2 regions of the Streptococcus sp. KHUD_012 genome follow, and region 1 is predicted to be linked to the other one. Evidence: predicted binding sites of a transcription regulator. Region 1 holds the regulator's gene; the other holds the start of a gene.

What was found. Region 1 encodes Rex, which represses fermentation and respiration genes when NADH is low (regulators of the CRP and FNR family bind a similar motif). Its sites were predicted from a motif close to TTGTGAANTANTTCACAA; they were not measured.
Region 2: a site for Rex is predicted at 2,449-2,466, ahead of adhE (bifunctional acetaldehyde-CoA/alcohol dehydrogenase). Genes of this name have one in related genera too.

The regions. Positions count from the first base shown of each region.
Region 1 covers NZ_CP159355.1:1,333,489-1,339,419, reverse strand. Annotated here, with positions in the region: gene ABVF55_RS06385 (class A sortase) at 1-408, shown strand, start outside; gene ABVF55_RS06380 (hypothetical protein) at 588-866, shown strand; gene radC (RadC family protein) at 921-1,604, shown strand; gene ABVF55_RS06370 (redox-sensing transcriptional repressor Rex) at 1,807-2,454, opposite strand; gene ABVF55_RS06365 (DUF4649 family protein) at 2,585-2,800, opposite strand; gene ABVF55_RS06360 (DUF1831 domain-containing protein) at 2,802-3,149, opposite strand; gene ABVF55_RS06355 (cysteine desulfurase family protein) at 3,159-4,271, opposite strand; gene ABVF55_RS06350 (ribose-phosphate diphosphokinase) at 4,281-5,237, opposite strand; gene ABVF55_RS06345 (CYTH domain-containing protein) at 5,310-5,867, opposite strand.
Region 2 covers NZ_CP159355.1:152,639-158,569, reverse strand. Annotated here, with positions in the region: gene ABVF55_RS00940 (hypothetical protein) at 1-367, shown strand, start outside; gene ABVF55_RS00935 (acyltransferase family protein) at 357-2,159, shown strand; gene adhE (bifunctional acetaldehyde-CoA/alcohol dehydrogenase) at 2,561-5,212, shown strand; gene ABVF55_RS00925 (hypothetical protein) at 5,463-5,931, shown strand, end outside.

The DNA of each region.
Region 1 (5,931 bases):
GAAAACGTAGCCCTTTACTATGGAGCAGGGACTATGAAGGAAAACCAAGTCATGGGACAAGGCAATTATTCTCTTGCTAGTCACCACGTATTTGGCCTTACTGGAGCAAATGCCATGCTGTTCTCACCATTAGAGAAAGCCAAGGCTGGTATGAAGATCTACATCACGGACAAAGAAAAAATCTATACTTATGTCATCTCGTCTGTTGAGACAGTGACTCCAGACCGTGTAGATGTCATTCAAGATCGTGAAGGTATTAATGAAATCACCTTGGTGACCTGTGAGGATGCTGCAGCGACTTACCGTACGATTGTAAAAGGAAACTTGGAAACCTCTGTTGACTATGACAAGGCTCCAAAGGACATCCTGGATTCATTCAGCAAGTCTTATAATCAAATGCAACTTTAAGAAATAAAGCCCGAGGCAGAGATGCCGGGGCTTTTTTCTTTATAGTATGGCATGAAATAACTAAAGGATTCTTGTAAAATTGTAAGCGATTGGTAATATAATGTAAGGAATTTATCATAATATTGAGGGAAAATAGGTATATAATAAGAGGAGAAAGAGTATGATAAGGAGGTAGAATAGTGACAAAAGAGCGAATTTATCATCTCTTGCATCATTTCTATAATCTCTTAATAAATGATTTTCCACGAAATGGATTAATTACGAAAGGAATCTACGAAGTAGAGCAAGTCTACCAAACCTTAGAAGCCATTCCTCAGAGTCAGGAGTACTTGATCCGCTGTGAAATTCAACAGTTTTTAAAGGAGCTTGAACAAGTTCAAACAGGTTATCAGATCCGCTTTAATAAAGATGAAGTCTTAGTGTTAGATGATTTGAAGCAAGAAATCGCCAGTAAATAATGAAAGGTCGTTATTTTCTCAATTTATTACGAATTAATAAGTGAGGAGGAAATTATGTACGACATATCATTTATTGAACCATCTTTGCTTCCTAGGGAGCGCTTAGTTTCTGAAGGGGTGGATAAGCTAAGTCATCAGGAATTGTTATCCATTCTCTTACGGACAGGTAACAAGCAAAAAAGCGTTTATGAGATTGCACAAGGTCTTTTGAGCTCGGTAAATAGTTTAAAGGAGTTAGGGCAATTAACCCTAGAGGAGCTACAGGAAATCTCTGGCATTGGGCGAGTGAAGGCCATCGAACTTCAGGCTGTTATTGAGTTTGGACGAAGGATTCATAAAGATGAACTAATGAGTTCCGAACAAATCATGAGTAGTCAGAAATTGGCCCATAAAATTCAACAGGAAATTGGCCATAAAAAGCAGGAGCACCTGGTTGCCCTCTATTTGAATACACAGAATGAAATTATTCATCAGCAGACCATTTTTATTGGAACCGTGAATCGAAGTATTGCGGAGCCACGTGAAATCCTGCATTATGCACTGAAGCACATGGCAACCTCTATCATCTTGGCGCACAATCATCCATCTGGTGCCGTATTTCCAAGTAAAAATGATGATGAAGTAACGCATCGAGTCATAGAGGCCTGTGAAGTGATGGGCTTAACACTACTAGATCACTTGATTGTATCTGAGGAAAACTATTATAGTTACCGTGAAGAAACCGATTATTTGGTATAAAAAAGAGAGTGGGACAGAAATCGGTAATTCGTTAGAATTCGATTTCGTCGTCCCACCTCCGCACAGTTGACTAGGGCTGTAAAAGCTGTTAAAATCAGCGTAGTAGAGCCCACTCAATCACTGTGTCTTGCTCGACAATCCAAAAATAATTGAGAGGCTAGGACTTTTGTCCCAGCCTCTTTTCTTGTTAATGTATAAGTCTTTATTCTTCATTTTTACGCATGAAATAAAGGAGTGTTTGCAATTCACTAGTGAGATCGACATATTGGACAACAACGTCTTTAGGAACTGTCAGATGGACCGGAGAAAAGCTTAGAATTCCTTTGACACCGGCATCTACTAAAAGACTAGCAACTTCCTGCGCTTTAATACTTGGGACAGTTAAAATTGCTGTTTGAATGCCTTCTTTTTTGAGATTCTCTTTGATCGTAGAAATCCCATAAATGGGGATCCCATCCTTACTTTTGGTATTAATCAGTTCATGATCATCTACATCAAAAGCCATGACAATTTTCATCTTATTGCGTTCATGGAAGCGATAGTTGAGGAGCGCACTTCCCATATTTCCGATCCCCACAATAGCGACATTGGTAATGGCATTGTCATTTAAGAGATCGGCAAAGAAGTTCATCAGTTTTTTTACGTCATAACCAAATCCACGTCTTCCTAATTCACCAAAATATGAGAAATCTCGTCGAACAGTAGCAGAGTCAATCCCAATTGCATCAGCAATTTGCTTGGAATTGGCGCGCTCTATTTTTTCAGAGTTAAAGCGTTTAAAAATGCGGTAGTAGAGCGATAAGCGTTTTGCTGTTGCGCGTGGAATTGGAGTATTTTTATCATGTTTCACAATATCACAACCTTTCCCTCTTATTGTATAGGAAGATTGTGAAAAAATCAACTATCTAGAACGCTTTTTCAAAAATATTTTTGTCTAAAGAAAAAGCTGATGGCGATGGAAGAGTTCCATCAGCATCAGCTTAGTTTTCAGCTTGTTCTACCTTTTTCAGATAAGCATAGAGCCCATCGACTCGACCTGTATAGGGAAGCTTTTGTCCCTTATATTCAATGGAAACAATTGAGTAAGAGTCAGGCAAGGTTACACAGCCTGAAAAAGCAAGGATACAAGCCGCAAGGTCAGTATAAGTAGTAGTTCGTTCTACTTGATAAGCATCGATATAAGTTAGGGTTACCATATTAGACCTCTGTTTTGTTAAAAATTTCTCTTTCGACAAGACTATCCATTAGGAAATAAAATTTTTGTTGGATAATGTCATTTTCTGGATTTTTAAAGATATTAACCAGACGAAGCCCAGATTTGTCTGTAATATTGATTTTAAAACCTGTGAGGTCTTTGTTGAAGATAATTTTAAGCAAGAAGCCTTCACCGCTATTTGGAACAGCTTCAAGCAAACGATTTAATTCGTAATTTCCAACTTTTGTAACAGCAAATGTATTGTCACGTAAGGTATATTTTTTTACATTTGGGTGTAGACTATAGGTATATTTGCAGTCTTTCAATGAAACACTTGTTTCAAAAGCCATATTGTTCTCCTATGATAAAATTTCTTTTAGTGTTGCGAGGAAGTCTTGAACTTCCTCTACGGTATTGAGTTCTGAAAAACTAATTCTAAGGGATTCTTTTAGGCGTGAGCTATCTTTCCCATAGAGTGCCTTTAGGACATGGCTAGGTTGAACTGTACCAGCGGTACAAGCAGAACCTGTAGAGACAGAAATTCCAGCAAGATCGAGTCGCATCAATAATACATCATTTTGGACGCCTGGGAAGCCAAGATTCCAAACAAATGGGAGATGATCGTCATTCGCATTTACGTAGTAGTCGTAGTCTGTTAAACCATTAACTAGTTCTTGGCCAAGTTTTTGAACCTGGTTGAAATTTTCTTCTTGATGAAGTGTAGCTTGCTGAAGCGCGGTTGCCATCCCGACAATAGAAATGAGATTTTCCGTACTGGCTCTCATCTTACTTTCCTGATCCCCACCATGTAAAAGATTATCAAAATCTGGGGAGGTTGCATAAAGGAAACCGACGCCCTTTGGTCCATGGAATTTGTGGGCAGAAGCACTGAGAAAATCAATTCCCAACTCTTCAGGATAGACAGGGACCTTTCCGATTGCTTGGACAGCATCAACGTGAAAGGCAGCTGGATGATCTTTTAAGAGTTCTCCGATTTCTTTAATCGGAAGAAGATCGCCTGTCTCGTTATTGGCAAACATGGTAGAGACAAGAATGGTATCCGGTCTAAGAGCCGCCTTGATATCACTAGCCTTAATGCGTCCATCTCTTGGTTGGACGATCGTAACTTCAAATCCGAAACGTTCTACAAGATATTCGATGGGTTCAAGAACCGCATGGTGTTCCAAAGCGGTCGTAATGATGTGTTTGCCATCTGCTTGGTGTTTCAAGCAGTAGCCTTTTATAACGGTATTATTACTTTCTGATCCACCTGAAGTGAAGAAAATACGATTTGGAAGAGTATGGAGAGACTGAGCAATTTGCTCGCGAGATTCTCGGAGAAGTTTACTAGCCATCCGTCCATGAGCATGAAGGCTCGATGGATTTCCAAATGTGGTCTTCATAGTTTCAGACATTTTATCAATGACTTCAGGTAGAAGGGGAGTTGTTGCGGCATTATCAAAATATATCACATTAAGACCTTATTTCTTGTGGTAGGCAAATAGAGGACTAACAGGTTTTCTTTCTTGAATGCGAACAATAGCTTCAGCGATCAGTTCGCTAGCTGTCAGATAGTTAATATTTTTTGGAGTTGGTCCGTTTGGAGCGACAGAATCAGTTACTAAGATTTCTTTGATCGGAGCTTGGTCTAATAATTCAACAGCACCTTTTACAAATAAACCATGGCTTGATACAGCATAAATTTCAGTAGCACCTTCGCGTTCGACGATTTTCGCAGCTTCTGAGAATGTCTTACCAGTATTGAGGATATCGTCAATCAAGATCGCTTTCTTATCTTTGACATCCCCGATAATATAGCCATAATCACGGTTCGCATCATCTTGCTCGTAATCAATGATCGCAATCGGTGCATCAAGATATTCTGCTAAACTGCGAGCTCGTTTGACACCAGAGTTTTTAGGGCTGACGACTACGACATCAGGACCAGTTAGACCTTTGTTGATGTAGTGTTCTGCAAAAAGTGGAATGGTAAAGAGGTTATCCACGGCAATATCGAAGAAACCTTGGACTTGCACTGCATGGAGATCCAGTGTGACGACACGATCCACCCCAGCTTTGACCAACATATTTGCGACAAGCTTAGCAGTAATTGGTTCGCGAGGAGCAGCAGTCCGGTCTTGGCGGGCATAGCCGAAGTAAGGCATGACCACATTGACAGTATTTGCGCTGGCCCGTTGGCAAGCATCCACCATAATTAAGAGTTCCATCAAGTGATTGTTGACAGGGAAACTGGTTGATTGAATGATATAAATATCATATCCACGAACACTTTCCTCAATATTGACTTGGATTTCACCATCTGAGAATTGACGGGATGAAATTTTCCCAAGTGGAACCCTAGCATGATCCGCGATTTTTTGCGCAATCTCTGGATTTGAATTGAGAGAGAAGAGCTTCATATTTTTTTTATCTGACATGTGATTCCAACCTCATTTAGATTTTTGATCTTAGCACTATTTTAGCAAAAATTTGCGATAATTTCAGCTATTTTACAACCTTTCCGCCAATCTGGCGATTTTATTTTTTGCAGCTTTGTAGACGATTCCATGCTCTTTGATGAACTGATGGAAATTTTCTTCCTGTTCAGCAGTTTCGACCTCGATTTCCAACTCATAATCTTCAGTGTCTAGATAGAGACTGTGGTCTAGTGCTACCAAGCCTGCAGCTGTTTCTTTTTCGAAGCGTTCTGTTGTAAGGCTTCCCCAGACAGCGAGTTGCTCAACGGGGATTTCTTTAGAGATCAAGAGATTTTTGATTTCTCCGTCAGGAAACTGTTGGTGTTGAAGGATCGTCTCGGTTTCTTCTGTGCTGAGGTTTTGATTGTACTCGAAATGGCCAACTGCCTCAGGGACTTTGAGAGTCAACTCAGCTTGATCTGTGAAAGTACGCACCCGCAAGGCCATTTTTTCCTTACGGATGAGCTGGTCGGGGGTATCGATATAGTGATTGGTTTGGACAACCAATTCTGTATCATCAAAAAGTGGAAGGAGGGATTGGTATTCCTCCTTGTCTAGCAAGGTTTTGTATTCAATTTCTAAATGGTTCATTTTGTAGTCCTTTGCTTTTTTTCGAAAGCGATTCATGATATAATAAGAGATGTGTTTATTGTAT
Region 2 (5,931 bases), 930 kb from region 1:
GCGAAAAAATTTAGAAATAGCAGCATTAGTCGTGATTATTCTATCTGCTTTGCTGGTTTTCTTTTCAGCCATTCCGGGTCAGGGTGTCTTGACCTTGGATAAGGGGGCGATCCGTTACGACGGAAGTTTGGTCCGTGGCAAGATGAATGGCAAGGGAACCGTCACCTTTAAAAATGGGGATACCTACACAGGTAACCTCGTCAACGGCTCTTTTAGCGGCTATGGTAAGTTTAAGTCCAAGGATGGCTGGACCTATGAAGGGCAGTTTGTTAATGGCCAGCCGGAGGGCAAAGGTACCTTAACCACAGAAGCCAACGTCGTATACAAAGGAACATTCAAGCAGGGGATTTATCAAAATGCGCATTAAATGGTTTTCACTAGTCCGTGTTACAGGACTCTTATTGGTATTGCTTTACCATTTCTTCCAAAAGGCCTTTCCTGGAGGCTTCATTGGGGTAGATATTTTCTTCACCTTCTCAGGATTTTTGATTACAGCGCTCTTGATCGATGAATTTGCGCGCAAGCAAGGAATCGACTACCTGGCATTCTTGAAACGGCGCTTTTACCGGATCGTACCACCCCTTGTCTTTATGGTCTTGGTCGTGATGCCCTTTACCTTTATGGTCCAACGGGACTACGTGGCTGGTATTGGGACTCAGATTGCGGCGGTCTTCGGTTTTGTGACCAATTTCTTTGAGATGGCAACGGGTGGTAGTTACGAAAGCAACTTCATTCCGCATCTCTTCCTTCATACCTGGAGTTTGGCCCTAGAAGTGCATTACTATGTGCTCTGGGCACTTTTGGCATGGTTCTTGGCTAAGCGAGCTAAGACGGTTGGGAAATACCGAGGTATGCTCTTCCTGGCGTCCAGCGGACTCTTTCTCTTCACCTTCTTGTCCATGTTCATCCGCGCCTTTCTGACAGCTAATTTCTCCACCATCTATTTTTCTAGCTTCACTCACATCTTCCCCTTCTTTGCGGGATCGTGTCTAGCAACGGTGACAGGGATTGCCAATGTCAGCCCGAACTTTACAAAGCTGGTGCAGTCTTGGAGCATGAAAAAGACCTTATCGGTCTTGGGTGGAAGCTTTGCCTTCTTGTTTGTGCTCAGTCTTTTCTTGCCATTTGATAGCTTGTGGACCTATCTATTTGGCTTTTTAGCAGCGACAATCGCAGCTTGTGCCATGATTCTGTCGACCCGCATTCTCCATGAGAAGACGCCGGATAAAAAGGAACCAGCCATCCTCAATTTCTTGGCAGATACCAGTTATGGTGTTTACCTTTTCCACTGGCCTTTCTTTATCATCTTCTCTCAACATTTGGGAAATATGATGGCAGCCCTTGTGACGATGATCGTTTCCTTGATTCTAACGGCTCTGTCCTTCTATATTTTGGAGCCAACCATTGCAGGCAAGGAGCCTCGTGTCTTTGGTATGAAGATGGATCTCAGCTTTTTGACCAAGCCAATCTTTTACCTCATGATTCCATTAGCTCTCTTGATGATCGGGATCTCTGCCTTTGCACCAACAGTCGGAGCTTTTGATGAGAGTTTGGTAGTGAGTGGGCTCAATCAAGCAGACAGCAAAATGCAGGTCACACGGATGCAGGTGGACAATGCGACTGCAACAGACTATAACGTCTCAAATGGTGTGACCATGATCGGTGATTCGGTTAACTTGCGAGCGCAGGACTACCTGACTAAAGCCATCCCTGGCATCCAGATTGATGCAGTGGTGAGCCGTCAGTTGGAAAATGGAATGAAGGTCTTTGAGACTGACATCTCCAATAAAGTTCTCCTAAAAAATGTGGTCATTGCCCTAGGAACCAATACTGTAAGTAACTACAAAGAATTGCTGGATCAGTATGTTGAGAAACTTCCAAAAGGCCGTCGCCTGATCCTTGTGACACCATATGATGGTCGCTATGCCAACGATCAGTCCAGTGAATCGGTTCAAACGCGTCTTTATGAGTTGGAACTAGCTAAGAAATACGACTTTATCACGATTGCGGACTGGTACCAAGTAGCAATTGAAAATCCAAACATTTGGGTGGGAACAGACTCTGTTCACTTCAATATGGAAACCAATGGTGGGGAACTCTATGCTCAAACAGTCAAAGAAGCCCTTGATAAGGCCGAAAAAGGTCCGGTCAAGAAGTAACAATGCTTCTCTGAAACTGAAACAAAACAAATCCTAACAAAATAAAACAAAAAGCAACTTTTTACTTGTAAAAAGCTGCTTATTTTAGTAAGATTAAGAAAACGCTTACAAAAATCAATTGAAAACATCTCTTTGTGAAGAAAAAATTTTTTTAATTATTTTTTCACAATTTTGCTAGACAATTGCTTTCACAGCAATAAGAATGATAAAAATTTCACAAACTTCAAAAAATCTTTGTGAAAGTTGCTTGGAAGTGTTTACAAAAATCTCAAAATAGAGTACAATTATATTGTGAAATAATTAACAAATCGAAATTTCTTACACTATTCTTGAAAATTTCAGAAAACATGGAAAAGTTCTAGAAAAGGATAAGGGTTTCAAACATTGGAGGAAAGCATCAAATGGCTGATAAAAAAACTCTCTCACCTGAAGAAAAGAAACTCGCTGCTGAAAAACACGTAGACGAGTTGGTGCAAAAAGCGCTGGTGGCGCTTGAAGAAATGCGCAAATTGGATCAGGAGCAAGTAGACTACATTGTGGCGAAAGCATCTGTGGCGGCTCTTGACGCTCACGGTGAGCTCGCTCTTCATGCCTATGAAGAAACTGGTCGTGGAGTCTTTGAAGACAAGGCGACGAAGAACTTGTTCGCTTGTGAACACGTAGTAAATAACATGCGTCACACGAAAACAGTTGGTGTCATTTCAGAAGATGACGTCACTGGTTTGACCCTGATTGCTGAGCCAGTCGGAGTTGTCTGCGGAATCACACCTACAACCAACCCAACTTCAACAGCAATCTTTAAAGCTTTGATTTCCTTGAAGACACGGAACCCTATCGTCTTTGCCTTCCACCCATCTGCTCAAGAATCATCTGCTCATGCGGCACGAATCGTACGCGATGCGGCAATTGCAGCTGGAGCACCTGAGAACTGTGTGCAATGGATTACCCAACCTTCTATGGAAGCAACCAGTGCCCTTATGAACCATGAAGGAGTTGCTACGATCCTTGCGACCGGTGGTAACGCCATGGTGAAAGCTGCTTATTCTTGTGGAAAACCAGCTCTTGGGGTTGGTGCCGGAAACGTGCCTGCTTACGTTGAAAAATCAGCCAACATCCGCCAAGCAGCACACGATATCGTCATGTCTAAATCATTTGACAACGGTATGGTCTGTGCGTCTGAACAAGCGGTTATCATCGATAAAGAAATCTACGATGAGTTTGTTGAAGAATTCAAATCTTACCACACTTACTTTGTTAACAAAAAAGAAAAAGCCCTTCTTGAAGAGTTCTGCTTCGGCGTAAAAGCCAACAGCAAGAACTGCGCGGGTGCGAAATTGAATGCGGACATCGTTGGGAAACCAGCAGCATGGATCGCTGAACAAGCTGGCTTCACTGTACCAGAAGGAACCAATATCCTTGCGGCAGAATGTAAAGAAGTTGGTGAAAAAGAACCGTTGACTCGTGAAAAATTGTCACCAGTCATCGCTGTTTTGAAATCTGAAAGCCGTGAAGACGGAATTAACAAAGCTCGCCAAATGGTTGAATTCAACGGTCTTGGTCACTCAGCAGCCATCCATACTGCTGATGAAGAATTGACCAAAGAATTTGGTAAAGCAGTTAAAGCTATTCGTGTGATCTGCAACTCTCCTTCGACTTTCGGTGGTATCGGGGATGTTTACAATGCCTTCTTGCCATCATTAACACTTGGATGTGGTTCTTACGGACGCAACTCTGTTGGGGACAACGTTAGTGCCATCAACCTCTTGAATATCAAAAAAGTCGGACGCCGGAGAAATAACATGCAATGGATGAAACTTCCTTCAAAAACATACTTTGAACGTGATTCAATTGAATACCTACAAAAATGTCGTGACGTTGAACGTGTCATGATCGTTACAGACCACGCTATGGTAGAGCTTGGTTTCCTTGATCGTATCATCGAACAGCTTGACCTTCGTCGCAATAAGGTAGTTTACCAAATCTTTGCAGACGTTGAACCAGATCCAGATATCACAACTGTTGAACGTGGTACAGAGATCATGCGTGCCTTCAAACCAGATACGATCATTGCTCTCGGTGGTGGATCACCAATGGATGCGGCCAAAGTTATGTGGCTCTTCTACGAACAACCAGAAGTGGACTTCCGTGACTTGGTACAAAAATTCATGGATATCCGTAAACGTGCCTTCAAGTTCCCATTGCTTGGTAAGAAGACTAAATTTATTGCGATCCCAACAACATCTGGTACAGGATCTGAAGTAACTCCATTTGCCGTTATCTCTGATAAAGCAAACAACCGTAAATACCCAATCGCAGACTACTCATTGACTCCAACAGTTGCCATCGTAGACCCTGCCTTGGTATTGACAGTTCCAGGATCTGTTGCAGCAGACACTGGTATGGACGTCTTGACGCACGCGACAGAAGCTTACGTATCACAAATGGCTAGCGACTTCACAGATGGTCTTGCTCTTCAAGCTATTAAACTTGTCTTTGAAAACTTGGAAAGCTCAGTCAAGAATGCGGACTTCCATTCACGCGAAAAGATGCACAATGCGTCAACCATCGCAGGTATGGCCTTCGCCAATGCCTTCCTCGGTATTTCTCACTCAATGGCCCACAAGATCGGTGCGCAATTCCACACCATCCACGGACGGACCAATGCCATCTTGCTTCCATACGTTATCCGCTACAACGGTACACGCCCAGCTAAGACAGCTACATGGCCTAAGTACAACTACTACCGTGCAGATGAAAAATACCAAGATATCGCTCGTATGCTAGGACTTCCATGCTCTACTCCAGAAGAAGCCGTTGAAGCTTACGCAAAAGCTGTATACGAACTCGGTGAACGCTGTGGTATCGAAATGAACTTCAAAGCACAAGGTATCGATGAAAAAGAATGGAAGAAACATTCTCGTGAATTGGCCTTCCTTGCTTACGAAGATCAATGTTCACCAGCTAACCCACGTCTTCCAATGGTAGACCATATGCAAGAAATCATCGAAGATGCTTACTATGGTTACAAGGAACGTCCAGGACGTCGTAAATAAGACGCCAAGGAACAACTGATGTTTATCAGCTACCCCCACTCGAAAGAGCGGGGGATTTTTGCTATTTGGGTCCAAAACTCGTTTTTTCATAAAAAATTAGACTTTTTTCAGAAATTGTGTTATTTTTATAGCATTCCGAGCTATTTTATGTTACCCTATAGTGTGTGAATCTGCCTGTAGCTGAAGGGTTATGATCCTTTTTCAGTTATAGGAAACGAAAAAATAAATCCAAGAAAGGAGGCCATCTCAAATGGAGTTAGAAGGTGACGTGCAAGGAAGACAAGATCAGGCACAGAAAATTATTGAAATGCCCCAACGAGATCGGGAAACTTCCACTTCAGAAAATCAGCCATCATCTGCTTCAGTGGTCTCCATGTATGGGCAGGAAAAGCCAAGCATTTCTAGCCTCCATCAGCAACTAGCGAGCGCGTCTGGAACCCAGACCATTCAATTGCGGGAGGAATTGGTGCTGGCGGTAGCGCAGAATGCTTCAGCGCAAGCAACTGCCTTTGAGGCAGCGGTCAAGGATAAGCTGGAAGAGGCCAAGGAGACGGTTTCTCATAAGGTCGCTGAGGTGTCACAAATGGCCCACAGCATGGCCCAATTTTTAACAGACGCAGAAGTGGAGCAACTATTAGGAGAGTTCTCCATGGATGCTTGTTGGGACCAAGCGGTAGAGGCGGAGAACCTCGCCCAAGCAAAGGCCTATTCCACTCGCT